Regions from separate parts of the Paenalcaligenes sp. DL 463 genome, predicted to be linked through region 2. Evidence: predicted binding sites of a transcription regulator. Region 2 holds the regulator's gene; each other region holds the start of a gene.
The links. The regulator FNR, encoded in region 2, switches genes on or off when oxygen is low (the NO sensors DNR and NnrR bind a similar motif). The targets are predictions, from matches to a motif close to TTGATNNNNATCAA.
Positions count from the first base shown of each region.

Region 1: the regulator FNR is predicted to act here: its motif matches at 2,791-2,804, upstream of AC2UZI_RS04000 (cbb3-type cytochrome c oxidase subunit I).
Region 3: the regulator FNR is predicted to act here: its motif matches at 7,238-7,251, upstream of hemN (oxygen-independent coproporphyrinogen III oxidase).

Region 1 covers NZ_JBYBKX010000001.1:862,155-872,622, reverse strand. The annotation lists gene AC2UZI_RS04010 (c-type cytochrome) at 1-292, opposite strand, end outside; gene AC2UZI_RS04005 (cbb3-type cytochrome c oxidase subunit II) at 344-940, opposite strand; gene AC2UZI_RS04000 (cbb3-type cytochrome c oxidase subunit I) at 943-2,604, opposite strand; gene AC2UZI_RS03995 (OsmC family protein) at 2,964-3,386, shown strand; gene AC2UZI_RS03990 (thymidylate synthase) at 3,413-4,210, shown strand; gene AC2UZI_RS03985 (dihydrofolate reductase) at 4,207-4,725, shown strand; gene AC2UZI_RS03980 (GntR family transcriptional regulator) at 4,766-5,425, shown strand; gene gcvH (glycine cleavage system protein GcvH) at 5,550-5,930, opposite strand; gene AC2UZI_RS03970 (BaiN/RdsA family NAD(P)/FAD-dependent oxidoreductase) at 6,003-7,229, opposite strand; gene AC2UZI_RS03965 (Orn/Lys/Arg family decarboxylase) at 7,229-9,487, opposite strand; gene dcd (dCTP deaminase) at 9,498-10,061, opposite strand; gene AC2UZI_RS03955 (translocation/assembly module TamB domain-containing protein) at 10,146-10,468, opposite strand, start outside.
Region 2 covers NZ_JBYBKX010000001.1:1,360,188-1,370,655, reverse strand. The annotation lists gene glnE (bifunctional [glutamate--ammonia ligase]-adenylyl-L-tyrosine phosphorylase/[glutamate--ammonia-ligase] adenylyltransferase) at 1-2,029, shown strand, start outside; gene AC2UZI_RS06400 (epoxyqueuosine reductase QueH) at 2,061-2,747, shown strand; gene clpB (ATP-dependent chaperone ClpB) at 2,846-5,446, opposite strand; gene fnr (fumarate/nitrate reduction transcriptional regulator Fnr) at 5,872-6,600, shown strand; gene AC2UZI_RS06385 (hypothetical protein) at 6,635-6,877, opposite strand; gene AC2UZI_RS06380 (FixH family protein) at 6,943-7,176, opposite strand; gene ccoG (cytochrome c oxidase accessory protein CcoG) at 7,217-8,734, opposite strand; gene ccoP (cytochrome-c oxidase, cbb3-type subunit III) at 8,782-9,684, opposite strand; gene AC2UZI_RS06365 (cbb3-type cytochrome oxidase subunit 3) at 9,677-9,850, opposite strand; gene ccoO (cytochrome-c oxidase, cbb3-type subunit II) at 9,853-10,468, opposite strand, start outside.
Region 3 covers NZ_JBYBKX010000001.1:1,931,729-1,942,196, reverse strand. The annotation lists gene AC2UZI_RS09315 (TerC family protein) at 1-101, opposite strand, end outside; gene AC2UZI_RS09310 (hypothetical protein) at 418-882, opposite strand; gene mnhG (monovalent cation/H(+) antiporter subunit G) at 1,018-1,449, opposite strand; gene AC2UZI_RS09300 (K+/H+ antiporter subunit F) at 1,446-1,727, opposite strand; gene AC2UZI_RS09295 (Na+/H+ antiporter subunit E) at 1,724-2,212, opposite strand; gene AC2UZI_RS09290 (monovalent cation/H+ antiporter subunit D) at 2,209-3,855, opposite strand; gene AC2UZI_RS09285 (Na+/H+ antiporter subunit C) at 3,852-4,199, opposite strand; gene AC2UZI_RS09280 (monovalent cation/H+ antiporter subunit A) at 4,199-7,114, opposite strand; gene hemN (oxygen-independent coproporphyrinogen III oxidase) at 7,334-8,767, shown strand; gene AC2UZI_RS09270 (NAD(P)H-dependent flavin oxidoreductase) at 8,860-10,098, shown strand; gene AC2UZI_RS09265 (HPP family protein) at 10,245-10,468, shown strand, end outside.

The DNA.
Region 1 (10,468 bases), 500 kb from region 2:
GCGGGAACACTCCCGGCACCCCTGCCCCCGTCGCTTGGTGACAGGCCACACAGTGCGCCGTATAGAGTTGGGCTCCGTCTACTTCTCCACTTTCATCAATACGAAAATCAGCAGCAATACGGTTATCGCCAACAGCGGCCGGATTACGTAAGTCAGCCGAGAATATGTAATACATGCCCCACATAAACAACGCACCGATCACTAGCAACACTACCATCGGAACCGGCATCCCCTGCTCTTGGGGATCACTTTTTTCGCGCAACTGCGGTTGAATATCGTTTTTATCTGTCATTCGTCATCTCCGGTGGCCCTGACAACAGGGTGCCACGTAGGCATCCTGTAATTAATCACGTACCACGCCGTACGAGGGGGTAATAGGATAAGTGCGGTCAAGGGCGAGCAAGTAAGCCACAAGATCTAGGGCTTCAGGCTTTGCCACCACAACCTTGCCTTCAGGCGCAAACCCTGGAGGCAAGTTAACCACTTTATCCCCCTCTTCCGCCTCGTCTTTTACGTCGAACAAATACGGATAAGAAGGCATATTACTGCCCGGTGTATAAGCACGAGGCTGATACAAGTGCCCCAACTGCCAATCTACGCTAGGCTGACGAGCGCCGATATTGAGCAAGTCAGGCCCCGTACGCATTGTGCCTAACAAATGGGGCTTGTCGTAATAATAATCACCTGCCACCGACGCTCTACCCCAGCCCCGCTGGAAATCAGGAGCTTGAGCCTGACTGCGCGGCTGCTGCGAGTGACAGTACACACAGCCTTGAGAAATATACTCTTGACGCCCTCTAAGCTCTGCTGACGAGTAAGGCTCTAACCCTTCTGGCGGCTCTACCTTAGATATTTGTAAGTGCGGCACCACTACCAGCGCTGACGTCGCCAAGGCCAAGGTCACCATGGCCCCAATAAGTAACTTATATTCGCTATGCATCTTTACTGTGCTCCTGCTACGTGGCCGCTAACTTTATCTTGATGGAACAACGCAGGACCCACACGGCGACGACCGTAACGTAATGCCATCGCTACAAAGTGAAAAGCGAAAACCAAATGCCCTATAGTCATCAACCCACCACCCACGGTTCTAGACTGTAAGTAGGGAATTGTGACATTGACTGAATCCATAAACGGACGAGCGGCATCCAACATGTACAAGCCTTGCAACCAACCCCCGATACTTAAACCAATGGCATACACAGCGAAGCCGAGCAGCACCAGCCAGAAGTGCCACGAGATCAGTTTGGGGTAAGGCCACTCCCATGCCAACACACGTGGCATCACGTAATAAATCGCGCCAAACATCACCAGAGTAAAGAAACCATACAAGCCAATGTGAGCGTGCGCGACGGTGAAGTGTGTAAAGTGAGCAACCGTATTAATGCTGCGAAGCGCTTGGAAGGACCCCTGCACAGAGCTCACGGTGTACATCATGCCACCCAGCACAATGAAACGTAGCGTCGGTGAATGCAACAACGTACGGAAATGGCCTGACAAGGTTAAATGTTGGTTAATCGAGAACGCTAACACCGGAATAATCATCATCATGCTTTGCACGATAGAAAGCGTGACCATCCAACCAGGTACCGGCCCCCCAATTAAGTGGTGTCCGCCGACTTGGCCATAGAAAAACGCCAAACCCCAAAAACCGAGTAACGACAGGTTGTAGGAAACGATGGGTTTACCAATAATTTTAGGCAGAAAATAGTAAACCGCAGCCAGCGCCATCGGCGTGTAAAACAAACCCAGCACGTTATGACCAAACCACCAGTTCATCGTGGCTTGCTCTACCCCGATATGAATGGCTGGCATATTGCCCACCAAGAACAAGACTGGGAACCAAAACAGGGCCGCACCCATATACCAAATCGAGACATACAAATGCTCGACACGACGGTTTTGCAGCGTGAACACTAAGGGCAAAGCAGCCAATGCACCACCGATGACAAGTAAGATATCCACTTGCCATGGCATCTCTAGCCATTCCATTCCATCATTAATACCGACGGCAATTGACCCTAGCCCTGCAATAAGGCCAGCATTCCAAAGCATGCCCCCTAGCAAGGCAAACCGAGCACCGATGAGGCGGGTTTTTAGCAAGCGAGGCAACATCCAGACGGCCACGCCAAAGGCCGCCATCGGCGCCCATCCATAGGCAATGATATTCAGATGCAGCGTACGCATACGACCAAAGGTGGTCCATGCCTCACTGACCAAGAAGTCGGGCGAATGCAGCTTAATCGAACTAATTAAGCCCGCGACCGAGCCCACGACTAGCCACACCACCGCACAGGCAATAAACAAAAACGCCACCAACGCTGAAGAGCGGTCGGCGTCAATGCGTTCGGCTAATTCTTGACTTAGGGTGTTTTGGGCCTGCGGCTCAAGAGGAGGTTTCTGCCCCATCTCATCTTGCAACGCTTGACGCTGCTCGGGGGTGGCGGATGGCTCATCTACTTGGCCAATCTCACCTTCGGAGAAAATTTCCTTGGCGGCATGTGGATTGGGGTCAAACAGTCTCCAGCGCAACGACCAAATAAAAACGAAGAGCCCAGTAACGGACAAAATAAATGCTAAAAGCAATACGGATACGGTATTCACAATGGTCCAGATCGGGTGAATGTGAAACAAATAACACGACAAAGCCTTATTAAGCACAAACTACGGGTGGCGAAGTCGCAAGAAAAAGCACTACAAATAGGCCACGGTCAAATCACCGACGGCATCGAAATGTTAGAACATTTAAACAACAAGCCCCACGATGACCCTTTCAGAAATAAGGATTTATTGATGAATAACAATACTAATATGTCAATAATCTGATAATGCCTATCACCCAAGAAGAACGATGGCAAAGGCCCTATGCCCCCGTCTCTGCCCCTCAACTCTTGAGAAAAACTGGCTACAATAAGCCATTGGAATAACCTATTCCACGCTCCAACTCAGCAGGAGGCTGTCAAATGGAATGCACGATAAATTGGGGCGGCCCGGAAGGGATGCTCTTTGTAGCCACTACAGGCAGTGGCCATGTCACCGCCATGGATGGCGCGCCTGAAGGTGGTGGCAACAACCTAGCCCCCCGCCCCATGGAAATGATGTTAGTTGGCGCTGGTGGCTGCGCGGCTTATGATGTGGTGTTAATCTTGAAACGTGGCCGTCATGCCATTGAGGGCTGTCAAGTGAAGGTGGCTGGCGAACGAGCAACGACGGACCCCAAAGTATTTGAAAAGCTACACTTCACGTTCATTGTGTCAGGCAAAGATTTACCCGAAAAAGCCGTAGAGCGTGCGGTTGCTCTGTCACACGAAAAGTATTGCTCAGCCACCGCCATGCTCGGTAAAACGGCTGAAATTAGCAAATCCATTGAAATTCGCGAAACCTAAAAGCGTCTCGCCCACGCCCTATTCTTATGTACAACGAATACGAAAAACTGATGCGCCTTGTGTACGAGCACGGTGTAAGCAAAACTGACCGCACCGGTACAGGCACTCGATCACTCTTTGGTCATCAGATGCGCTTTGATCTCAGCCAAGGCTTTCCAATGATCACCACAAAAAAATTGCATACTCGTAGTATCTTCATCGAGTTACTGTGGTTTTTACGGGGAGACTCCAACATTCGCTGGCTGAAAGAGCACAACGTAAGTATTTGGGACGAATGGGCTGACGCCAATGGCGACTTAGGGCCCGTGTATGGTGTGCAATGGCGCTCGTGGCCAACCCCCTCAGGCGAACATATTGATCAAATTTCTCAAGTGATTGATCAAATCAAGCGCAATCCAGACTCACGGCGACTGCTGGTCTCAGCCTGGAACGTGGCAGAGGTCAATAATATGGCACTACCGCCGTGCCACGCCCTATTTCAATTCTATGTGGCCGAAGGCAAACTGTCTTGTCAGCTTTATCAGCGTAGCGCTGATATCTTTTTAGGCGTGCCTTTTAATATTGCCAGCTACGCCTTATTAACCCATATGGTGGCACAGCAGTGCGAACTCGAGGTCGGTGACTTTATCTGGACCGGTGGTGACTGCCACCTCTACAGCAACCACTTCGAACAAGTCGAGCTGCAACTGGCGCGTACTCCTCGTCCATACCCTACGCTTACCATTAAGCGTAAGCCTGACTCGTTATTCGATTATCAATACGAGGATTTCGAAATCACCGATTACGATCCACACCCCCATATTAAAGCGCCTGTTGCCGTATGAAGACCAAGAAACCCATTATTCGCATGGTAGTGGCTTATGCCTCGAATCGTTGTATTGGTAAAGATAACGACATGCCCTGGCGTCTGCCTTCCGACTTAGCCCATTTCAAAAGGGTTACCCTAGGGCACCCTATTATTATGGGCCGTAAAACGTGGGAGTCATTGGGTAGACCTTTACCGAGTCGAGCCAACATCGTGGTAAGCCGCGATGACAGCTATCAAGCTGATGGCGCTACCGTATACGGCTCATTCGGCGCCGCCTTGCAGGCAGGAACCAGCAACAACACCGACGTTTGCTGCATTATTGGTGGCCAGCAGATTTTCACCTTGGGTTTAACGATTGCTGACGAAATTTATGCCACTGAGATTCAGTCCGTCATTGAGGGCGACACTTTTTTCCCCGCGCTACCCACAGATCAATGGGTAGAGACAGATCGTCAACCGCAGCCAGAAGAAAATGGCCTACGTTACGACTTCGTTATTTATCAGCGCAAAAAATCAGCCGTTCCTAGTTAACAACCCATCAGGCTTCACAAGCGTCATTCACTCTATTTCTATGGAAGAAAAAACCTCTCGTGCCGAACTCGCCTATGCCAAAATTTTAGAAGGCATACGTGATGGCTCACTCAAACCAGGTAACCGAATTACTGAAGCTGAAATTGCTACCTGGTTAGGCATGAGCCGCACGCCGGTGCGCGAAGCCCTTAGGCGTTTAGAGACGGCAGGTCTATTGACCACCGCGCCGTACAGCGGAATGCGTATCGCCCGCCTTGATTATCAAGAAATCATGGAGCTTTACGACATGCGGGCTGTTTTAGAACGAACCGCAGCGGGCTTAGCGGCAAAGCACGCAAGTGAGGCCGAGATTTACTCGTTAAACGAGATCATGAAACGCTATGAGGCCGCCAGTTCAGCGCCTGAATACGCTAAACATAACCGCTTATTTCATAGCGCCCTGTACTATGCGGCCCATAATCGTTATTTATTGAAATCGCTGAACTCCATTCGCGATTCTATGATTTTATTGGGCAAAACCACCTTTGAACTGCCGGGTCGAGCGGAACAAGTGCGCCGTGAGCACCGCAAGATTCTTGATGCGATCATCGCCAGAGACGCTCTTGCCGCGGGCAATGCCGCCGACGAACATATACGCGAAGCCCAAAAAGCCAGAATTATACTGTTTGGCCAAGAAAGCGATCTTAACAATAACGATTAAATCACTCCAAGCAGGGTGCTAACCGCTATCCACCAAATAAAAAGCGATGGCATCCGTGTCATCGCTTTTTTCGCTTCACCCTAACACCGCGGCTACCACTAACAGGTAATCAAACCGCGGGGTGCTAGTTATCTTCTTTTTGCTCGTCGTATTGCTCTGCATTCAGCATACTATCCACATCGCTGATTGCCGTAGGACGTAATTTAAAAATCCACGCGTCGTAGGGCTCAGTATTTAACAGCTCGGGCTGCTCTGCCAGGGCCTCATTAAAAGCGACGATCTCACCCGCAATAGGCGCATAAATATCTGATGCGGCTTTTACCGACTCGACCACGCCAGCGGTTTCACCCGACGCGAGATGTTGTCCTACCGTAAAATCACCCACATAAACCAAATCACCCAGTTGCTCTTGAGCGTATTCGGTAATACCCACCAACAAAACATCGCCCTCAATTAACACCCACTCATGGGTTTTAGCGTAGCTACGATCGTTAGGAAGACTCATCCCCACCTCTACTTAAAATAGGTCAAACAACAACGACAAACAACATAAACAGGCGAGGCCGTGACAAGCAAGCTATTGTGCACCCACTGCCCTTCCACACGCCACCCCCGACGCCCATGCCCACTGAAAATTATAACCACCTAACCAGCCCGTTACATCCACCGCTTCACCAATGAAATACAAACCCTTTACATGTTGAGCTTGCATCGTTTTTTGGTTCAGCATTTTTGTATCCACACCGCCCCGCATCACCTCAGCCTTTTTGTATCCCGCCGTGCCCACAGGAAAAAGCTCCCAATGATGAATTTGCTCGCCCAGTTGCTTTAAGGTTTTATCGGGTACATCGGCAAGACGTTGCTGGGCCAGCCCTTGTGGTACATGCGGGTTAGCGTCTAACCATTGTTCAACCAGGCGTTTAGGCCAAAAAGCAGTTAATACCGTTCCCACCTGCTGTCGGCTACCCTGCTTTGCATTCACTAAGGCATCGGCAATATTAAGCTCGGGGGCCAAGTCAATGGTGATGCTTTCACCAGGCTGCCAATAGCTGGAAATTTGTAGAATACCCGGCCCAGATAATCCCCTGTGCGTAAACAGTAAATCTTCACTGAAGCGAATGCGTTTTTTCGGAGCATCTTGATTGGATAATAAGACCTCGGTGGCCACCCCGCTTAACACAGAAAACGAACGCCACAACTGACTGTCGAAAGTCAATGGAACCAGCGCCGGGCGCGGCTCTATAATCTTCAAACCGAACTGGCGCGCCAGCTGCAACGAGAAGTCAGTAGCACCGACTTGCGGCAGGGCCATTCCACCTGTTGCGATGACCACCTCAGTGGCCCGCAGGAGGCCTTGATTGGTTTGTAACTCAAACCCTTGTTCGTAAGCGGATACCGACTCTACGCTGCAAGGCATGCGCCACGACACGCCCCCTTTGGCACACTCATTGCGTAATAATTCGATAATAGACTCGGACGAATCATCACAAAACAACTGACCTTTATGCTTTTCATGCCAAGGAATACGATGGGCATTGACCAGCTGTAGAAAATCATTAGGCCGATAGGCAGATAAAGCAGAACGACAGAAATTAGGGTTCTGCGATACAAAATTAGCAGGCGTTGTCCCCACGTTAGTGAAGTTACAACGCCCACCGCCTGAGATCCGTATTTTTTCGGCAAGCTTGGTTGCATGGTCAATGAGCACAACACGTAGACCGCGCTGCCCTGCAACACTTGCCGCCATCATCCCAGCCGCACCGGCCCCAATGACGGCGACATCAAACTGACGACTTGCCTTCATTATTCGCGAATACAGTCTACGTAGTAGCGAATGTGACCGGTTTCATCAATGTCTTGCGCCAAGCCGTGCACATAGGTTTCAAAACCTGGGAACTGTGCATTGAATTCGCGGGCAAACTGTAAATAATCAACGATCATGGAATTGAAGCGCTCGCCTGGAATCAGCAGTGGGATGCCAGGAGGGTACGGCGTCAACAGCACACCGGTTACGCGACCTTCTAAATCGTCAATATTGACCCGCTCGATCTCGCGATGCGCCATCTTCGCGTATGCATCCGACGGCTTCATGGCTGGCACCATATCACTTAGATAGACTTCGGTCGTCAGACGCGCTAAGTCGTACTTACGATAGACCTCGTGAATACGCTGACAAAGGTCGGCTAACCCTAAATGCTCGTACCCCGGTTGGCTTTTGCAGAAATCAGGAAGAATGCGCCATAGTGGTTGGTTACGGTCGTAGTCATCTTTAAATTGCTGCAAGGCCGTCAACAAGGTGTTCCAGCGACCTTTAGTGATGCCGATGGTGAACAAGATAAAGAAGGAATACAAACCGGTTTTTTCAACCACCACACCGTGTTCAGCCAAATATTTCGACACGAGGGCGGCGGGTATGCCGGTATCCGCAAAGGTGCCAGAAATATCCAACCCTGGCGTGACCACCGTGGCTTTGACCGGATCAAGCATGTTGAAGCCATCTGCTAGCTCACCAAAACCATGCCACTCATCGCCGGACTCGAGCAGCCAATCTTCGCGGTGACCTATGCCGTCGGAGACCAAGTCATCGGGGCCCCATACTTTGAACCACCAATCGTCGTCACCGAACTCGGAGTCGACCTTACGCATCGCGCGTCGGAAATTCAGGGCTTCTTTAATGCTTTCTTCGACCAAAGCGGTGCCACCGGGTGGCTCCATCATGGCTGCAGCAACATCGCATGACGCAATAATGGCGTACTGGGGCGAGGTTGAAGTGTGCATCAAGTAGGCTTCATTAAACACGTTGCGATCAAGCTGACGTTCTTCAGCATCTTGAACCGTAATTTGAGACGCTTGAGACAAACCCGCCAACATCTTATGCGTTGAGTGGGTCGCGTACACCATGGTGTTTTTGCTACGCGGACGGCCGGGCCCAATCGAGTGCATGTCTTTGTAAAAACTATGGAATGCCGCATGAGGCAACCAGGCTTCGTCAAAGTGCAAGGTTTCTAAGGTGTCGTCTAAGGTCTCTTTAATTTGTTCGACGTTATAGATCACCCCGTCGTAAGTACTTTGAGTCAGAGTAAGGATGCGTGGTTTTTTATTCGGTACCAAACTAGCAAACGGATTGGCCTCGATTTTTTTCTTGATATTTTCAGGCGAAAACTCTTCGCGCGGGATCGGTCCAATAATACCTAAGTGATTACGTGTAGGACGCAAGAACACAGGGATTGCACCTGTCATGGTGATGGCATGCAGAATGGACTTATGGCAATTGCGATCAACCACCACAATATCGTTATTCGCCACATTGGCATGCCAAACAATCTTGTTGGACGTCGAGGTGCCGTTGGTGACGAAGAAACAATGATCTGCATGGAAAATGCGCGCCGCATTGCGTTCGGCCTCGGCCACTGGTCCGGTGTGGTCGAGCAACTGCCCGAGTTCATCGACTGCGTTACAAACGTCGGCGCGCAACATGTTCTCACCAAAGAACTGGTGAAACATCTGGCCTACAGGGCTCTTTAAAAAGGCAACGCCCCCCGAATGACCGGGACAATGCCAGGAGTAAGAACCGTCTGAAGCATAATCGACCAATTCGCGAAAGAAGGGAGGCGCCAAGCCTTCTAAATACGACCTTGCCTCGCGAATAATATGGCGTGCAACGAACTCTGGCGTATCTTCGAACATGTGGATAAACCCATGAAGTTCACGCAAGATATCGTTAGGAATATGCTGAGACGTACGCGTTTCACCATACAAATAAATGGGAATGTCTTCGTTACGAAAACGTAATTCGCCAATAAAGTCACGCAAGCTTTTAATAATAGCCGCTACGTCTTCCGGAGAGTCCACGTGGAACTCTTCATCGTCGATTGACAATATAAATGCACTGGCTCGACTTTGCTGCTGTGCAAACGAGCTAAGGTCACCGTAACTGGTGACCCCTAAAACCTCGACGCCCTCGGCTTCTATGGCATCAGCTAAGGCTCTGATGCCAAACCCAGAGGCGTTTTCAGAACGGTAATCTTCATCAATGATGACAATCGGAAAACGAAATTTCATGCCGCGACTCCTAAGTGCGAGGCAGGGTTACACCACGCTGACCTTGGTACTTACCACCACGATCGCGATACGAGACTTCACAGACCTCGTCACCCCCAATAAACAGCATCTGTGCACACCCTTCTCCTGCATAAATTTTTGCAGGTAACGGCGTGGTATTAGAAAACTCGAGGGTGACGTGCCCTTCCCACTCGGGCTCTAGCGGCGTTACGTTTACGATAATGCCGCAACGAGCGTAGGTGCTTTTACCCAAACAAATGGTTAACACATCACGGGGAATACGGAAGTACTCTACCGTGCGCGCCAAAGCGAAAGAATTAGGCGGAATGATACACACATCGCCTACAAAATCGACAAACGACCCCTCATCAAAGTTTTTAGGGTCCACGATTGTCGAATTAATGTTAGTAAAAATTTTAAATTCGTTAGCGCAGCGCACATCGTAGCCATAACTACTGGTGCCATAGCTAACAATTTTACGACCGTCAACGGAGCGGACTTGACCTGGCTCGTAGGGCTCGATCATCCCTTGCTCGGAATGCTGGCGTATCCAGCGATCACTTTTAATACTCATGAATACCTCTTACGCATAAGGCGCTATTTTATTCACTTAATCTCGGGTTGGGACGATACCATGCAAATAAGGGCCATCGGTGTATTAATCGCGCGAAAACCAACGATAAATTAAGGCGATACCACTTACCGTGCCAGCACTAATTTCGGCTGTTAGACCTCGTGCTAAGCGATAACTGGCTCTACCCACGGTGCCCGTATCCGATAGCGCCTGCTGAGCGCTAAGCGTGATGTCAGAACTAATCTGCTTCGTAATTTGCAAAAACTGACGCTCGACATCGCTGGTGCCACCATCTAAGCCACTGACGCTGCTTTCTACCGGCAAGATACTTCCTGCACTACCCAGCTCGCCCGATCGCATAGCAACTTCGTCGATTCCAAATTTACGGTAAAACGGCTCATCGCCAC
Region 2 (10,468 bases):
TTACGCCCCCAACAGTAATACGCAAGCGTTATGCGAAGCCTTTACACGTTTGCGATCCCCTTTTGTCTATCGCAAATACTTCGATTTTGACGCCTTAGCATCCCTGCGAAACTTACGAGAACGCATTCGCGAAGATTGGCAACAAAAAGCGTATGCTCGAAATGCTACCGATGCAAAGTTGAATATCAAATTGGGGGACGGAGGAATACGTGAAATTGAATTCGTCATCCAATTGAACCAGCTCATCCGTGGCGGACGCCAACCTTCACTACAAACTGAAACGCTTCTCTGCGCCATTGACATGCAGGTGCAGGCAGGCGTTCTTGATCAAACCGTAGCAACCAAATTAAAAGCGGCTTATCGCTTTCTACGTCGCGTTGAGCATATGCTTCAGTACAAAGACGACGCCCAAACCCACCTCCTACCCACGTCAGACGACACTTACGCCGCCTTAGCTAAGGTGCTTGGAATGTCGACAACGGATTTCAGCGCAGAACTTAATCAGCACCGACTGTTCGTTAATGAAAGCTTCAGAAATGCCTTCCGTATTGCGGGCTTAGGCGAGGAAAAAGATACACACCCAGCTTCCCCGCCTGCCCCATCAGCACCGGTAACAGAGCCATGCCCTGAACAAACAAAGTTTCAAGAGTATGCCAGCACACAACTTGAACTTATACGAAAGAGCCATCGCCTACGTCACTTACCCCGTCAAAGCCGTGAGCGCCTAGAGCTTTTATTGCCACTTATCGTGCAGGAAGCTTCGTTGTCGGAGGCTCCGCAAGAGACCTTATTACGCCTACTCAATGTGGTAGAAAGTATCTCCCAACGTAGTGCTTACCTAGCCTTACTTGCCGAATACCCCGATACCTTAAAACGACTCACCACTATCGTCGCTGCCAGCCCTTGGGTGGCGCAGTATCTGGCCCAGTATCCACTGGTGCTCGATAGCCTTATAGAGTGGCAATCGTTAATGCAAGAACCTGACTTTGAAGCCTTGAAACTTCAATTGCAGCGCGAACTCGATGCATGCCGGCTTCCCAACGGGCAACCTGACATTGAGCAACAGATGAACTTGATGCGCAATGTCCAACACCAAGTCACGTTTCAGTTAATCGCCCAAGATCTTTCAGGCCTGCACAGCGTAGAAAAACTTGCCGATTCGCTTTCGGCCCTCGCCGATCTCATGCTAGAGGAGACCATAAGTCGCACTTGGCCTCTGGCCCAGAGCCGAGACAACACAGGTGGCCCACTACGCCCACCCCAGTTTGCGGTCATCGCTTATGGAAAACTGGGAGGAAAAGAGCTGGGGTATGCTTCTGATTTAGATCTGGTTTTTCTCTACGACGACCCCGACAACAATGCTGTGGAACAGTACGTTCGACTGGGGCGCCGCATGATTTCTTGGCTGTCTACTCTTACGTCGTCCGGCCGCTTATACGAGGTCGATACGCGACTTCGCCCCGACGGAGACGCCGGCTTAATCGCCGTTAGCATCGATGGTTTTGAACAGTACCAAAGTCGTAGCGCCTGGAGCTGGGAGCATCAGGCGATCACCCGAGCTCGTTTTGTTGCCGGAGACGTTAGTATCGGGGCTCGATTTGAAGAGCTAAGGCGAAAGATCTTATTACGCCAACGCGATCCCCTTCAATTGCGCGAAGACATAAGCAAGATGCGCGAACGCATCCGAGCCGGACACCCTAACCACAGTGACCTGTTCGACTTAAAGCACGACAAAGGGGGCATGGTCGACATCGAGTTCATCACACAGTACCTAGTGTTATCGCACGCTCATCAACACCCTGTCCTCTTGAACAACCTAGGGAACATCGCCCTACTCGGCCTTGCCGCTGATCAGAAACTGATCGATCAAGCACTTAGTGCTAAAGTAATAGCCGCTTATCGGCATTACCGAAAACGTCAACACAACCTACGCTTACAAGCTCAGACATGGGTGCGTGTCCCTCCCGAACAACACGAAGCTGACCGCGCCGCCGTACAGCAGCTTTGGGATGTTGTGATTGGCAGCTAAAATACAAGCATTACTGTAAGGATTTTCATCAATGTCTACCCCTCCTACTACCCGCGTACCGCTAGCCCTTCCAGAGCAGCGAAAGAAAGTGTTATTGCACTCCTGCTGTGCCCCTTGCTCGGGCGAAGTGATGGAGGCCATGACGGCATCAGGCATTGACTACGCCATCTATTTTTATAATCCGAATATTCACCCCGTTCGCGAATACGAAATCCGCAAACAAGAAAACATTCGCTATGCTGAGAAGCACGGTATTGAATTTATCGACGCCGATTACGATGTCGACAATTGGTTTGACCGTGTGAAAGGAATGGAGAACGAGCCCGAGCGCGGCATTCGCTGCACAGAGTGTTTCGATATGCGCTTTGAACGAACCGCGTTGTATGCACATGAGCATGGCTTTGACACAATCACCAGCTCTTTAGGCATTTCTCGCTGGAAAGACATGGATCAAATTAACGGCTGTGGCCTACGCGCTGCGGCCCGCTACCCCGATTTACACTATTGGACTTACAACTGGCGCAAAGGCGGTGGCTCGCAACGCATGCTTGAAATTAGCAAAGACGAAGCGTTTTACATGCAAGAGTACTGTGGCTGTGTGTATTCCTTGCGTGACACCAACCGGTGGCGCCGTTCTAAAGGACGTGACCGTATTGAAATAGGCGTGAAATTTTATTCTTGGGATGCAAATCGAGAAACGCTAAACAGCCAAGACTAAGGAAAAACACCCCTAACGTCGCTTAAATTTAAAAAAAGCTCGACCTCATCTTAAGGTCGAGCTTTTTATTTCATCAATACCAAGCTGGGCAAGGTGACTTAATGCACGACGGGTGGCACCCCATCAAATACAAACTGATCGTTTTGCCAATCCACAGGCACGACGTCATTTTCACCAAACTTCCCTTCGAGTATCAACTTAGCCACCGGATTCTCTATATGTTGTTGTATCGCGCGCTTTAACGGACGCGCACCAAACAACGGATCGAAACCCACGGCTGCTAATTCGTTCAATGCCGCTTCACTCACTTCTAAATGCATATCGCGATCTCGTAAGCGCTCGGCCAAACGTTCAAGTTGAATTTTGGCAATTGCCTGAATTTGCTCAGCCCCTAATGCATGGAATACCACGACTTCGTCAATACGGTTCAAAAACTCAGGACGGAAGGCAAGTTTCACCTCTTCCCAGACCACTTGTTTGACCGTCTCGTAAGGCTCATCACTCATTTCCTGAATATGATGCGCCCCCAAGTTAGACGTCATAATCACTACCGTATTTCGAAAATCAACAGTGCGTCCCTGACCATCCGTCAAGCGCCCATCATCTAACACCTGAAGCAGCACGTTGAATACATCAGGATGCGCTTTTTCTACCTCATCCAGCAAAATCACACTGTAGGGTTTGCGTCTAACCGCTTCCGTTAAATACCCTCCCTGCTCGTAACCCACGTAACCAGGAGGCGCACCGATCAAACGCGCAACCGAGTGTTTCTCCATAAACTCTGACATATCAATACGAATCAGATGCTCTTCAGAGTCGAATAAGAAGCTAGCTAAGGCTTTGGTTAGCTCAGTCTTACCCACACCTGTAGGCCCTAAGAACAAGAAGGAACCGTAAGGCCTAGAAGGGTCGGACAGCCCAGCTCGCGAGCGACGTATCGCATCAGAAACCAACGTAACGGCTTCAGACTGCCCCACCACTCGGCGTGTTAGGTGGTTCTCCATCTGCAGCAGTTTCTCGCGTTCACCCTGCATCATGCGTGAGACCGGAATGCCGGTGGCACGAGACACCACCTCAGCGATCTCTTCAGCGCCCACCTCTGTGCGCAGCAGCTTAGGTTTATCTTCAGCCACATGTGTCTTACTGTCTTCCGCTGTTTGCAAACGTCCCTCTAGCGCTGGAAGACGCCCGTACTGTAGCTCGGCTAACTTATCAAACTGCCCTTTACGTTGCAGCTCGGCCATCTCGGCCCGTAGCTGATCAATTTCTTCTTTAATCGACTGCGTACCTTGCACAGCTGCTTTCTCAGCCTTCCAGACCTCTTCGTAATCGTTATATTCACGCTCAAGGCGAAGTAATTCATCTTCGATCACCTGTAAACGTCGTTGCGAAGCATCATCACTTTCTTTACGTACCGCTTCACGTTCAATCTTTAACTGAATCATCCGACGATCCAATTTATCCATGACCTCAGGCTTAGAGTCGATCTCCATTCGTATACGGGCCGCCGCCTCATCGATAAGATCGATCGCTTTATCGGGCAAGAACCTATCGGTAATATAACGATTCGACAACTCTGCCGCCGCCACGATAGCTGGGTCGGTAATAGCGACGCCATGGTGCAACTCATAACGCTCTTGCAAGCCTCGTAAGATCGCAATTGTGGATTCTATATCCGGCTCATTGACCTGAACTTTCTGAAACCGACGTTCAAGCGCGGCATCCTTCTCGATGTACTGGCGATACTCGTCCAGCGTTGTCGCACCAATACAGTGCAGCTCTCCGCGCGCTAGCGCAGGTTTGAGCATATTGCCAGCATCCATCGCCCCTTCCGCTTTACCTGCACCGACGACAGTATGGATTTCATCAATGAATAAAATCGTACGACCTGCATCATGCGAAAGCTCTTTTAAGACTGCCTTTAAGCGCTCTTCAAATTCGCCACGGTATTTTGCACCTGCTAACAACGCGGCTAAATCCAGCACCAAAACTCGCTTACCTTTCAAGTTCTCAGGTACTTCATTATTAACAATGCGCTGTGCTAAACCTTCCACAATAGCCGTTTTACCTACGCCTGGTTCGCCAATTAGCACTGGGTTATTCTTGGTCCTACGTTGCAATATTTGTATTGAGCGGCGAATTTCATCGTCCCTACCGATGACAGGATCCAATTTACCCAAACGCGCGCGCTCAGTAAGGTCGGTCGTGTACTTCGCTAGCGCTTCACGGTTAGCATCGCCTTCAGCATCATTAATTGAGCTTCCACCACGAACAGCATCAATCGCAGCAACTAAGGAGGCCTCTTGTAATCCAGCCTCTCGTAACAGACGTCCGGTTTGACCTTTGTCTCGACTTAGCACGAGTAGAAAAAGCTCACTAGCGATGTAAGTGTCGCCACGAGAGGTGGCTTCTTTTTCGCAGTGAGCCAAGGCCACCTGCAGTTCGCGGCTAATTTGAAAGTTACTTTCACTTCCTTGAACTTGCGGAAGCCCTTCAAGCGCCATTTTAAGGCTAGTTTGCAATCGAGGAACCGCGACCCCGGCGCGCGCTAGAAGGCTGCCCACACCGGAATCAGCATCCGCCAGCAACGCCGACAACACGTGTATAGGCTCTAAGTAAGGATGGTTATGTTGTAACGCTAAGCTTTGCGCATCGGCTAGCGCTTGCTGAAACTTGGTCGTTAATTTATCGATTCGCATATCTGGCATACCTACACAGTAAAGGCACGGATGCCGAAGCCTAAATGCTAAGAGCCGCGCCGGTAATAACTAAGAATTAACTTATAGATGAAGCCAATTTTATGAAATTCAAGCTAACCATCACTTGGCGCACCGCACGCACCCCGCTGTCAGCGTAATTACCCCTACTTTCTTCGATAACGACACAAGCCAAAGCATTCCATCGTCCCCAAGTCAAAGGATTACATTTCATTACGCAAAAACGTAACGAAAAGCGATACATAAAATCGTTATAAATCAAGGGTTACTGCGTAAAGGTATTAATAACAATAGGGGTAACAAAGAAATTAAGGGGTTCTTTAGGTACTTTCTCTAATCTATAGCTACAATTACCTTTGATCTATCTCAAAGCAACGATGCTTAATATGTTGGAGCAAACTTTGTCTATTCAAAAACGTTACGCCATCCCTGAAGATGCTATGCGGTGTTCGACATGTATGTTAAGCGACATCTGCTTGCCATTCGGCATGTCCAGTAACGACCGCGCTAAGCTTGACGACCTCGTCCAAGAGCGCGTGCGCGTAGCCAAAGGACAGGCCTTATTTCACCTTGAAGATGAGGTTAATGCCATTTATGCCTTACGTTCTGGGTGTATAAAAACCCAACTAGAAGATGCGGGAGGACAAGTCCAGATTACGGGCTTTATGCTGCCTGGTGAACTGATAGGCATGGACGGGCTGCTGCACAACAAGCACGTCTCCAATGCGATTGCTCTTGAAGACAGTGAGCTCTGTATTATGCGTCTGGAAGACCTAGACCGTATATCAAGCCAACTACCACAGTTGCAGCAACAACTGCGACGCCTGATGAGCAAAGAAATCAATCGCTCGCATCATCTGATTATGAATTTAGGCACGCTGCGCTCTGAGCAAAAGCTTGCCGCATTCTTGGTTAACTTGTCGCAACGATTGGGTGTATTGGGCTATTCGCCCTACGAATTTGTATTAAGAATGAGTCGCGAGGAAATTGGTAATTTTCTAGGCCTTACCTTAGAAACAATTAGCCGATTATTTTCTCGGTTCTCTCGCGAAGGCTTATTACGCATCCAACAACGCAATGTGCTGCTATTAGATCTAAACGCATTGCAAGAGCTCGCCGGCACTGACTGTGCCTAATGCCAAGGCGCTATGCATCATAGCAATTGCTTACTTAGTAAGCTCGGCGCCTTCGGTTGATTCGTATGGGTGAGATCAAGTAGCTAAAACCACTTGTTAACGCTAGCATTCCCCAAAAAAAGAAAAAGCTAAGCGCGTAAACCAATTGCCGACTGGTTGGTTGTATGCCATAGACGACGATATCCATCGGGTCTATCAGCGCAAACACAATGCCACTTGTTACACCAGCCATTAAAAATGAAGGCCACAATATCCACATCCAGGCTTGCCTGCTCATAAAAATCTCCTTAAGTAAGATCTTTAGCATCTTTACAGCCTATCAGAGAGAAGTGGCAGTCAGGCTTATGAGTCGGTTGAGGCGTCTGACTGCTCAACTTCAACAACAGCAGGTTTTGATACTACCAAACCCTGTTTTACTCCGCCATCTCTAATTACACCGTCTTGATTCTGGAAAGCCAGTGTAATAGTAATAATACACCCAACAACAGCAAGGAATGGACCGGCCATTAAAATCCAAGGCCATGGCTCTTTATACCAAGGTCTGTCATCCATATCTGTTTTAGCGGCTGTTGCCATATTTTTCCTTTAGTGTTTACACCGACTGTCGAAAAGAAAATTAACGCGGTATATAGAAGCGAGACTGTTCGGTGATGGATTCTGCCGAACCGCTAGCATCGGTTTCAACAACAGTACGTGCCGTTATTTCCACATCGTGCATCCCTTCCGCCAACCCCAAATCAATAGGTACCTGTACGTGAACCGGAATCAGCTCGTTGGATGCTGCAGGAACCATTACCACCGTGTTCCCCTCTTGATTGGTTGTGCTGATCGTAATACCAGGAATACCACCTGCTGATAACTCAACCGAAATCGGCTGTTCAGAGGTGTTCATCAGCTGCAATCGGTAAATGTTCTCAATGTACCCTCCGGGTATCTCTCTACCTAATACCCCTCGGTCACGAATGACATCCATGCGTAAGGTTTGACGGGTAACAAGCGAAAAGATGAACACACCGGTAATGACGAGCAAAATGGCGACATAAATCAAAACACGGGGTCTGAACATCTTTTGACGTACATCCGACTGAGTCAGTCGCTCAGTAATCGCTCGCCCAGAGGTATAGCGGATAAGCCCCTTATCGTAATTCATTTTGTCCATGACTTGATCACAGACGTCTACACAGGCCCCACAACCAATACACATGTACTGCAAGCCGTCGCGAATATCGATCCCTGTGGGACACACCTGCACACAGAGACTGCAATTAACACAGTCGCCCATTCCCGCTTCTTTATGATCGATACGGCGTGAACGCCCGCCTCGCGGTTCGCCGCGAATATGATCGTAACTGACAACAAAGGTGTCATCATCGACCATGACACTTTGGAAGCGAGCGTAAGGACACATGTACTTACAGACGGCTTCCCGTAAAAACCCAGCATTACCCCACGTGGCGATGGAATAAAACACCAGCCAGAACCATTGCCAAGGACCCAAGCTAAACGCCAACAACGCAGTACCTAAGTCACGGATCGGCGCAAAATATCCAATAAAGGTAAAACCCGTCCAGAAAGCAATGGCCAACCAAATGGCGTGCTTTGTTGCTTTAAGACGTAATTTCTTAGCGCTCCAAGGGGCCTCGTCAAGACGGATACGAGCTAAGCGATCGCCTTCGACCTTGTGCTCGACCCACATAAAAATCTGTGTATAGACCGTTTGAGGACAGGCATAGCCACAAAACAGTCGTCCCGCCAATGCGGTAAATAAAAATAGGGAGAACGCTGACAAAATCAGCAAAACCGCAAGATAAATAATATCTTGCGGCCACATCACCATACCGAACAGGTAAAACTTACGAGCACCCAGATCAAAAAGAACCGCCTGCCTATCGTTCCATTGCAGCCAAGGTAAGCCGTAAAAAATGATCTGTGTGAAATACACCATAATGATGCGCCACCGAGCATATATCCCCGTGACAGCACGGGGGTATATTTTGCTACGCACATCTGAGATGGCTTTTTCAACTTGAGGTGACGCTCCCCCAGCAGCTTTTGGTCGTGCTACAGGACGCCACTCTGGCACCTTCTCGTCTTCACGACCATTGTCTACGTTATCGGGAGCGTCGCTGCTCATAATGAACCTCTCAAGTTAATCTTTAACACTTAATGCCATGCACACCGTTAATTGTGTGCATCGTTACTTAAACCCCAAACCCAACCGGCTAACAAACGAATTTGCTCATCCGTTAAACGGTTCTTTTGTGCAGGCATTTCGTTATCACGACCTTTTAAAATGCCTTCAACAATTACGGCATGGGAACTACCATACAACCATGAGCCATCGGTAAGATCAGGAGCACCAAGTAACGTATTGCCCTTAGCCTCTGCGCCGTGGCAAGCCACACACGTACTATCAAAGCTACGCTTACCCGCCACGACTCGAATCGGATCGTGTGCAAGGTTATTCAGAGAGCGAACATAATGTGCAATATCGGAAGCCTCAGCTGGCGTCACCGCCTGAGGAGGCATGATGCCCCGACGACCTTCAGCAATGGTGTGAAGAATTTGTTCAGGTTCTCCGCCCCATAACCATGAGGAATCAGTCAGGTTCGGAAAGCTTGGGCTACCTTGTGCATCCGATCCGTGACATTGAGCGCAGTTATTCAAGAACAAGCGCTGGCCGATACTCATGGCTTCGTCATCCGCAGCGATAGCAGGAATAGGCATTTCGCGGAACCGCTCGTAGATCGGTGCTAAACGCTCGTTAACCTGTTGCTGCTGCTGTTGAACTTGTTTGGCTGCAGTAAAGCCGAACATGCCCTTATAGCTTCCTAGTCCGGGGTAAAGGAGAAGGTAACCGAAAGCGAACACACACAGAGCAATGTACATAATGGTCCACCAGCGTGGCACCGTGGTATTCAGTTCGGTAATGTCACCGTCCCAGACATGAGCGCTCTCTTCGTCTTCTTTGGTCGGACTGAGCCATGAACGTTGTGTCCATAATAGCCAGACACAAAACACGATCCCACCAATTGCAATAACGGAAACATAAATGCTCCAACCGCTATTGAAAAAATCACTCATTTGAGCCTCCAGCTTTATTGACTACGTCGGCTTCATCTGGCAATGCAAATGGAAGCGATGCTGCATCTTCATTGGCTTGCACACGTCCTTTAGACCAAGCCCACATAACGATGCCAAAGAATGTCAGCATTCCTACAATGGTGACGAAACCATTTAGATACGCCATGATCAATACCCTCCTTCAGCAACTGCACGCTCTGCGGCAGCACGACCTTGAAGCCCTAAACCTTGAAGATAGGCAATTAACGCATCTTCTTCAGTTTTACCGACCAACTGCTCAGGCGCTGCTTCGATTTGCTCATCGGTGTAAGGAACACCAATGGAACGCAACGCTTGCATACGACGCTGGACGTTAGCCCCTTCTACTGTTGCGTGCTGTAACCACGGGTAGGCCGGCATATTCGAAGCTGGCTCTGTATCACGCGGATTACGCAAGTGAATACGGTGCCAGTTGTCGGTATAGACGCCACCAACGCGAGCCAAATCAGGGCCCGTACGCTTAGAACCCCAAAGGAAGGGATGCTCGTACACACCCTCTCCGGCTAAGGAGTAAGGGCCATAGCGCTGAACCTCGGATTGCAGCATACGAATCTGCTGCGAGTGACAGCCCACGCAGCCTTCACGAATATAGATATCGCGACCGACAAGACGTAAGGGCTCGTAGGGTGTCACGCCTTCAACTGGCTCAGTTGTGGAGTGCTGAAAAAACAGCGGCACAATCTGAGCCAAGCCGGCAAACGAAATGACAAGAATACTTAGCACAATCAACAATCCAACGTTGCGT
Region 3 (10,468 bases), 570 kb from region 2:
AGAATGGCGATAAATATTAAATTGTCTATTCCTAAAACAATTTCTAGCACTACCAAAGTCAATAATCCAGCCCAAATGCTGGGGTCGGCAAGCCATTCCATTTTATCGAGTCGTCCGTGTGCGAGAAAAAGTTACGCTGCTGCGTAGAGCAGGCGCTAAGAGCCAAAGCGGGTTGGCGAGGTGAGAGGTGTACCGGTCAGAGTAGAGACGACCGTTGCAGAGAGAGTGGGAAATCCGAGCTAAAAGCGAAGGGGTAGTAGCCGTGTGGGAAACAGGGCGTGCTATGACGATGAAACGTCTCATGAGAACATAAAAGAGTTTAAAACGATTCCAGTATAGCGGTTTATTGAGAAAATATATGCATTCGTACTCATCACCGTCTTAAAAAAGTGATGAGTACGTAAAAGTCCTAATTTCTTAAGGGCGACTTAGATCGCGTAAAGCGGGGTCGGCAGTTTTAGGAACAATGATGGTGGGCTCTGGGTAATAGGTTTCACCCGGAATGGTGATGGTGGTTTGTCTCAATACGCCCCCCCCTTCTACGGAACCGAATATTTGAGTTTCGTGTTCGTTACGCATTTGGGCCTCGCAGTCTTCGCGAAGATTCGCGGGCAAGGCAGCGCAGCGCTGAGTGCGATTTTGATCGAAGTTAGCACCGCTGGTCGTTAGCGCATTTTTGCGCGATTCGCTGAGTGCTGCACCGGCTTCACGTTGGCAGGTAGCGCGACTTTCTCCAGTTAATGTCTGGCAGTGCTGTAACTGCTGCTGGTAACTGTTCGAAGTGGGTTGGGCTGTCGTTTGTGCAAAAGACACAGTGCTGGCTAAGGCAAAAACGCTGGCTGCAGCAAGCTTGGTTAGCGAGGGCGTGAGCTGAGTAAGCATAAAACGAACTCCTTCAAAAATTAATCGCGTGAATTCAAATGTGATGAGTCGAGTATAAACGTGAGAGGTGTAATGATAAGTAAGGGTGTATTGCCACACTTGCCAAGCGTGACGATGGCGCGCTTGGTAACGGGTTTATCTCGGGTTTAATGGATGCTCTGTTCTACCCGGTTTGCCATCGTCACGAATCTCGCTTGTACCACCTGTTTTATAAGGTAGTTCCATGTAACCCGGCTCGTCGGGCGCGTAATCGGCAAGACGCTGATTTAGTTCGCGTTTAATGGCTGCGCGCATTAAGAAGATAGCCGTAACGGGTGTGGCAATGACCAATAACACAGTAATGAATAGCGGATGCAAGAAAGGCCGGCTAGTTAGCGATGAGAACAAAATCACCATAGCCATCAGCATGCAAAATACCCCGAAGGTATTGCCTAAGGTGGGTGCATGAATTCGACTATAAAAGTGCTTAAGGCGTATCAGTCCTAGTGCACCCGTTACGGTAATAATGCCGCTCAGTATCATGAGTAAGCTGGCTGGAATGGAAATCCATAATGGTAGTTCGCTCATGGTTCGATTACCTCACCACGTAACAAGAATTTAGCCATGGCTGCAGAGCCTACAAAGCCAAATAGCGCAATTAAAAGACCCATATCAAAATACAAGCGCGAATCAAAACGGATACCGAGTGCCAGCAAAATTAATAAGCCACACACATACATGGTGTCCAGCGCAAGGACGCGGTCAACGGCCGTCGGGCCGGTAAGAAGACGGTAGGTACTGATAAGAACCCCGACGATGAAACACGCCAAGGCAAAGGTGCTAGACCAGTAAATTAAGCCATTCATTCAAAAATCTCGATGAGTGGAAGTTGATAACGTTTTTGGATCGTATCTAGCCACTCTTGCTCGTCTTTTAGATCCAATACATGCAAGGTGAGAAGGTTGGTGTTTTCGTTGTAACCCGACCACACGGTTCCTGGTGTGTAGCTGACAATACACGCTAGAGCGGCCAGGCCATGCGGGTCGGTGATTGTGAGTGGAATGTCGAGAAATCCGGGCGTGGCACCAGAGTTGTCGCCTTTCCAGACAATTTCACCGACGGCGACGTTTGATTTAATAATATCCCACCCAACCTTACCGGTAAGTATTAGCGCCGTTAGCGGTTTCTTTGCGGCAGCGCGTAGTGGCCTGAAAGGCATAGCCGCAATGGTTAAGAGCACGCCTAAGCTTAGCCCCAGCGCGATGCTCCCAATGGAAAGTGTGTTATTGAGCAGTAGCCATAGGCCCAGTAAAAAAACGGGCAAATACAGAAACGTTAATTTATTTTTCATGGTGTATGACTCTCACCCATGTTAACAACACGTACGGCGTCTTTGAATAAGACAGCATTGACGTAAGAATCAGGTTCGTCCAGATAACGAGCGGTATCTTCTAAGTAGGTTGTAATGGGGCCTGCGCGAACCGCTAAAACGATACAAGCGGTGATCAGCCCAGCAACGGGCAGCGCTTCGCTAAGGCGTAAGCGCGGCACACTGATATCACTGAAAGCCCAGAACAAACGAATTCCAGTTCTGGATAACGCGACGATACCAATGAAGCTTGAGATCAATACGCAAGCGGTAAATATCCATGCATTGGTGGAGGAGGCGGACACGGCGTGCGAGGTTTGTAGCGCAGCGGATAGCATCGACACTTTAGCGACAAAGCTGGACAGGGGGGGTAAGCCTATGATTAGCAGCGCACACGCGATGAAGCTCATGCCTAAAAATACCATCGCTGCTGGAATGGCGATGCCTACGACGGAGTCACTGTGCTCGTCATTGTCAGGGTCGTCTAACTCGAAGGCTTCTTGGCTTGCCGCTAGGAAATCAGAGGCGAAGCTTTGCGCCCGACCAATCATTTCTAGCAACATAAAGAAGGCGCCCAACGCTAAAACCGAGCTGAGCATGTAAAACAGGGCGGGGCCGGTCAAAATGACACCAGGCATGCCTAGTGCGGCTAACAGGGTACCCGAAGACAGTATGATGCAATAACTGGCCATGCGTTGTGTTTGATGGGCGGCTAGCATTCCGATAGAGCCGAAAATCAATGTCGCGATACCGGCAGGAAACATCCAAGCTCCGCCAAAGGCGGCTGGCGCGCCCGAGGGCTCTAATAACGAGCCGATTCGCAACAGGGCGTAGATCCCCACTTTGGTCATGATGGAGAACATGCCGGCCACGGGTGGGCTGGCGTTCGCATAGCCATCGACTAGCCAATAGTTAAGAGGCCAAGCTGCCGCTTTAATTAAAAAGGCCACACCGAGTACGGCTGCTGCCCCTTCAAATAATAAGCGATCAGGCCCAGAGAGAGCTCCGGCTTGCGTTGCTAGGTGCGCCATGTTCAGTGTGCCCGTAACGCCATAAATAAGAGCGATAGCAATGAGCAATAAGAATGACGAGATGAGGTTGACGGCAATATAGTGCAAGCTAGCGTTAACTCGTGCTCGACCTGATCCATGCAACATCAAGCCATACGATGCCGCTAGCATGACTTCGAAGAAAACAAACAGATTGAACAGATCGCCGGTTAGGAACGCGCCGTTCAGGCCCATCAGTAATAGCTGGAATAAGGAATGAAAGTGAACGCCGACTCGATCCCATCGGGCACAAGCGTAAACCCAGGTGGCAATGGCCAGAATATTGGCAAGCACCAACATAATGGCAGAGAGACGATCCACTACGATCACGATACCGAACGGAGCAGGCCAGTCGCCCAGTAGATAGACGCCCACGCCGTCGGGCCATAGGCTGTCAATGCTTCCATCAGCTAAGCCCAGTAGGCGGGTAGCCACGATGAATTGCAAGGTGAACGAAATAATGCCTAGGGCAATTTTGACCTTACGACTCGTTTCTCGTAATAGCAGCATCAATCCCGCGGTAAGAAGCGGAATCAGTACGGGCAGAATAGGTAGGTGGTGTTGCAGGCTATTCACGACTCGTGCTCCTCTCTACCATCCACGTGGTCGGTGTCACTTAGGCCGCGATTAGCCAGTAACACAACGAGGAATAGAGCGGTTGTTGCAAAACCAATCACAATGGCCGTAAGGACTAAAGCCTGTGGTAAGGGATCAGCATAGTTACTGGCGTCCCCACCTAAGGCTGTTTGTATGACCGGTGGTGCACCCAGTGTGATGCGTCCCATGCTAAAAATAAACAAATTAACGGCATACGACACCAAGGACAAGCCCATGATGACTTGGAAAGTACGAGGGCGTAGTAGTAGCCAGATGCCTGATCCTGAAAGCACACCAATGGCAAGAGATAAAACGATTTCCATTATGAATCACTCGAATTGTTTTTTTGCGGTGCAGAGGGTAGCTTGCGATAGAAACGCAGCGACTGGTGAGCTAGAGCGATCAACATCAAAATGGTTGATCCAATGACTAGCATGTACACACCGATGTCGAAAATGAGTGCGCTTGAGGTGTGTATATCGCCAATTATCGGAAGGTGGAAATCCCAACTTTGTGCAGACAAAAAGGGCTTTCCATACCACCACACCAGCATTGCCGCAGCACCCGCCGTTAGCATACCTAGTGAAATCCACGTTTGCGGTTGTATCAATGGACGAGACTCAACCCAAACGATGCCGCCGACCATGTATTGCAGAATAATGGCCGTGGCCATGATTAGGCCCCCGACGAAACCACCACCGGGCAGATTGTGTCCACGTAACAGGAAATACACGGAGATCAATGCAGCCGTGGGCAACAACAGACGCACAAGTACGGCAGGAAGCTTCATGATGCCTTCGGGCAGCAGTTGATCGGGATCAGGCTCTTCAAAGACCGTATTAGCGTGATCGCTTTGATTTTGGCGACGTGCTAATGGCGTACGTATGGTTTCCACGGGTGGGCGGAAGCGACGTAGCAGCGCGTAAACACTGATGGCAACAATCCCCAATACCGTAATTTCACCAAAGGTATCAAAGCCTCGGAAGTCGACCAAAATCACGTTAACGACGTTCGAGCCTCCACCCAGAGGCAGTGCTTGTTCAACTAAGAAGGGCGACACGCCTTCGGGGTGGGGGCGGGTAAGTACGCTAAATGCTAAGGCAGACAGGCCTGCACCGCCTAATACCGCAATAATGATATCGCGGGTACGACGACTGATGGCCTTGGCGTGGGCTTTGCCTGAACTTGAAGCGGTAGGTAGACGAGCAGGTAACCAACGCAAGCCCAGCAAAATTAACACTAGGGTTACGACCTCTACGGCCAGTTGCGTTAAGGCTAAGTCGGGCGCGGAGAGCCAAGCATAGGTTAGCGAGGTAATTAAACCCGCGCCGCCGGCAAGCAATAATGCCGCAGGACGATGGTATTTTGCTTGATACGCGACACCCACGGCGCAGGCCGCCCCAGCTAGCCACATGAGAGCGAATAGTGGGTCTAAGGGAGTGAACTCGCTAGGTGCTAACCATGTTCCGCGCATCAGCGGTAGTGCAGCCACCGTGATGGTTGCGATTAAAATGAGCAGCACTTGACGTTGTAATCGCGGTGAATACGTTTTGCCGATTAGCACGTCAGCTAAGGACTCTATACGTTTAATGATCCCTTCGAAAATGCGCTGCCCATCTAAACGATAAAGAATGGGGGCACGATCAGAGCGACCTTGACGATAGTTATTCAGTACGAAGATCAGTAATACCCCACCCAGTAAAGCCAGAATGCTCATGGTTAGCGGTAAGTTGAAACCGTGCCAAATGTGCAGGCTGTATTCAGGCATCTGCGGGCCTAATATAGAAAAGGCGGCAGCATGTAAGAAAGGGGCGACAGTGTACTGAGGAATGACGCCTACGATTAGGCAGCTTAGTACCAAAATCATGCTTGGAATTAGCATGCGTAGTGGTGGTTCGTGAGGTTTTTTCGGTAAATTGGTTGTGGGGGGGCCAAAGAAGACTTGGGCAACAAAACGCAGCGAATAAGCGACGCTGAATGCCGTAGCAATGACAGCAATTAACGGGATGATGCTGTCGAACAGACTGCCATCCGAGGCTTGCAGGGTCTCAGCGAAGAACATCTCTTTTGATAAGAAACCATTAAGCAGAGGAACCCCAGCCATTGCTGCGGCCGCAACACAGGCTAACGTTGCCGTAATTGGCATGGCATGTCTTAAGCCCGATAAGCGATTCAGGTTTCGGGTGCCGGTTTCGTGATCCACAATACCTGCGGCCATGAACAACGAGGCTTTGAACGTTGCGTGGTTCATGATATGAAAGATTGCTGCGACCAACGCCATCTGGCTGTTCATACCTAGCAGCATGGTGATAAGGCCTAGGTGACTAATCGTTGAATAGGCTAAAACACCTTTCATATCACGTTGGAAAGTCGCCAGATATGCGGCTAAAACCAAGGAGATCAGTCCAGACCCACCGATGATCCATGTCCATTCTGGCGTACCAGACATGACAGGCCAAAAGCGCACCAATAAAAACACACCAGCTTTCACCATGGTGGCTGAGTGTAGATAAGCGGAGACCGGTGTGGGTGCCGCCATCGCACGGGGCAACCAAATGTGAAAGGGGAACTGAGCGCTTTTCGTCAACGCACCTAGGGCAAACAGCAGCAAAAGAATGGGGTACCAAGGGTGATTTCGAATTAAATCACCCGATTGTAAAATCTCACCTAAATCGTAGGTGTTGGTAACTTGTCCCATCATTAGCACGCCGGCTAATAAACACAGCCCACCACCACCTGTGATAATTAGCGACATTCTGGCCCCACGGCGAGCATCGCGTCGGTGGTACCAGTAGGCAATCAGCATGAAGGAAGACAGGCTGGTCAATTCCCAGAATACGACAAGCTGAATGATATTGCCTGAAATGACAACACCCAGCATAGCACCCATGAAAATTTGCAGAAAAGCGTAGAAGCGGCGCGAGGGGTCCTTGGCGGATAAGTAGTAATGGGCATACAGAGCAATAAGTGCGCCCATTGCACTAATAATCATACTGAATAGCCAAGCGAAGCCGTCTAGGCGCAACTTGAAATCAATGCCGTGTGCGGGTATCCATTGGGCTGATATTTCAATAATTTCCCCGCGCGCAATGGCAGGGAAATACTGAAGCGTTAAAAAGGCGCAACTCAGTGCCACTAGACCGGCTAAGGGGGCTTGAAGTTTTCGAGAGTCGGCAGGAAGCAGGGAGGAAAGCAGACCACCAATAAAGGGCAGCGCTAAGATCACGAGCAAGTACATCTGGCTCCGAAGATTCTAGTTGGTTGAGGGGTGGGGTTGAAATAGTTAGTGTTAATAATACGATATTTCCTGATAAATTCAGCATAATATCGGCTATTTTTTTTAAAAAGCTTTTAAAGTGCATTGATTCAGGTCAATAAAAGAGACTCACTAAAGGCTCACAATAGATGAAGCGCCCATGGGTGGGCGAGTAATAGTGTTGTTGTGACGGAGTCTCTAATGAGTCGTGAAACCTTGGCGTCCACGTTTGACGCTTCTCAATCAGGGGGCGCAATGGCCCGTTTGCCAGTGTCCGAGACCTTAATACGTCGCTTTAATCGTTCTGGACCCCGTTACACTTCTTACCCCACTGCTGATCGTTTTATCGACGACTTTTCGCAAGATCACTATATAGCGCAGTTACAACGACGACATAATGCGGTTGAGCTTCGTCCTTTGTCTTTGTACTTCCACCTGCCGTTCTGTGAGTCGCTCTGCTATTTTTGTGCTTGTAATAAGATTATTACGCAGGACCGGAGTCGCTCAGGCCACTATCTTGATTATCTCATTCGTGAAATCAAAATGGTGTCTGCTTATCTAGGGCCTGAACGATTGACGGGACAGCTACACCTTGGGGGTGGAACGCCCACGTTTCTAAGCCAGCTTGAACTAGAAACATTGATGCAGACGGTGCGAGAGCATTTTGTTTTTTCTGATGATGCTGAAATTAGCGTAGAGATTGATCCTCGTACAGTAAGCGCGGAGACGCTAAGCCATTTGGCAAAAATAGGCTTTAATCGCACCAGCTTCGGGGTGCAGGACTTTGATCCCCAAGTTCAACAGGCGATTCATCGAATCCAGCCTTTGGAAATGGTTAGCAGCGCCATTGCCACAAGTCGTAGCGTTGGTTTCGAGTCTGTGAATACTGATTTGATTTACGGGTTACCGAAGCAGAGCGTAGACAGCTTTAGCCATACTCTTGATACTCTAATTTCGCTGCGACCTGATCGTATTGCGCTTTATAACTATGCGCATTTACCTCAGCGCTTTAAAGCCCAACGCTTAATTAATGAAGTCGATTTACCGGACGCTGAAACCCGATTACAGATTTTCTTAATGTCCACCGAACGCCTTTTAGATGCAGGCTACATTTATATTGGTTTGGATCATTTCGCTTTGCCCGATGACGAGCTCAGTTTGGCTAGGATGGACCAGAGCCTACATCGAAACTTTCAGGGTTACACCACTCGTGCTGACAGTGATCTTATTGGTTTTGGTGTTTCCGCAATAGGCAAAGTAGCGGGAACGCATGTGCAAAACGTGCGTTCGCTGAAAGCGTATTTTGAGTTAATTGATCAGCAGATATTGCCTACCAGTCGAGGCTACAACATGAACGCAGATGATGCGTTACGTGCCGACATTATCATGGCTTTAATGTGCGCGATGCCGGTGCAAATTCAGTCTTTAAGCGATACCTATGACATCGACTTTGAAGCGTACTTCGCCACAGAGCTTACAGAGTTAGGCGCTTTTGTGGAGGCCGGTTTGGTGGAGATCACGACGGAGGCGATACGCATTACCGAGTCAGGGCGTTTATTTGTACGAGCGATTAGTATGGTTTTTGACCGTTTCTTACAAAAGCGCACCGAGGCCACGTACTCGCGTTTGATCTAAAACAAAGTTTTAGCTTTTATTTTTATTGTCGAAGGGTTTCTTTGATTTGGGTTAACTGTGTTGGTTGTTTTGTTAGGCATAGTTAGACGCATATGTCGTATTCAAATCAAGTAAAAGGAAGCCCAGTGGTAGAAACCGTACTGAAGCCGTTCACAATACGAGGGAAAAAACTCTTGCCTATCGTGCAAGGGGGTATGGGCGTTGGGGTCTCTGCCCATCGATTGGCAGGCAGCGTCGCTGCATTAGGTGCTCTGGGAACGATATCGAGCGTGGATTTGCGTAGGCATCACCCTGATCTGATGCAGCGTACCCACAAAACCAAAGATATAGACCTCATTAATGTTGCCAATCTTGAGGCGTTAGATCGAGAAATCCAGCAAGCCAAGCGAGTTTCTCAGGGCAAAGGTGCGGTAGCCGTCAATATCATGCGAGCCGTTTCGCAGTATGCAGAGTACGTGAAGCAATCATGTGAAAGTGGCGCCGATGCGATTGTAGTGGGTGCTGGCTTACCGCTTGATCTGCCTGAGTTGACCGTTGACCATCCTGATGTCGCGTTGATCCCTATTTTGTCTGACGCGCGAGGGATACAGTTGGTGTTACGCAAATGGATGCGAAAAAATCGTTTGCCTGACGCGATTGTTATTGAGAATCCTAAGTTTGCCGCCGGTCATCTTGGACTACCTAATACAGACGCCATGGATAATCCGAATTACACATTCGAGGTGGCGATTCAAGGCACTCTTGAGGTGTTTAAGAACTTGGGGCTTGAGGGTGAAAATATCCCCCTCATTGCGGCAGGCGGAATTCATTCACCTGATCAACTAAAGGCGTTGTTAGCGCTGGGTGCGAGTGCTGTACAAATGGGTTCGGCTTTTGCGGTTACCCAAGAGTGCGATGCCCACCCTAACTTTAAACGTGTTCTAGCCCAAGCAAAAGCGGAAGACACCGTTACGTTCATGAGCGTGGCAGGCTTACCCGCTCGGGCGGTGTTGACACCTTGGTTAGCATCTTATTTGCATAAGCAGCAACGGTTGCAAGATGTCGCGCAACCTCGTGCATGCAGTGAGGGTTTTGACTGTTTAGCGCATTGTGGTTTGCGAGACGGCGTGGCAAAAAGCGGTCAGTTTTGCATCGATCGTCAATTGGCCTATGCGCTTGAGGGCGACGTAGAGCGGGGTCTGTTCTTCCGCGGCACCGAGCCTTTGCCTTTTGGGGAAACGATTCGCTCAGTGCGCGAGCTGATGGAGTATATGCTGAATGGGGTAAGGCCGCTTATTGCCTCCGTCAATCATGCTGTGTCGTCTGTCGCCTCTCAACCGAGTTTGACGTAAACCGCGTTTAGCGGCGTAGACAAGCGACAGCGATGTTACTCGCGCATATAACGGATCTGTAGCGCTTAACGTGCGATCCGTATTGGACAGGCCGTTTTCCTTATCCTATTATGTTCGCTCTCAATTGTCAGCGAATAAGGATAGTAGTGTCTAAAAATATGCCGGTGGCTCGTTTGCCTAAGCCGAATGGTGCTCAATTACTCAAGACGTTGGTAGGTAGCACGGTCGGAATTGCGTTAATTGCATGGATGAGTGCAGTAACAGGATACGAACTACTAATGGCAGCTTTTGGTGCTACGTGTGTATTGCTTTTCGCCATTCCTGATGCGCCTTTGGCGCAACCACGCAATGTGATTGGCGGGCATTTACT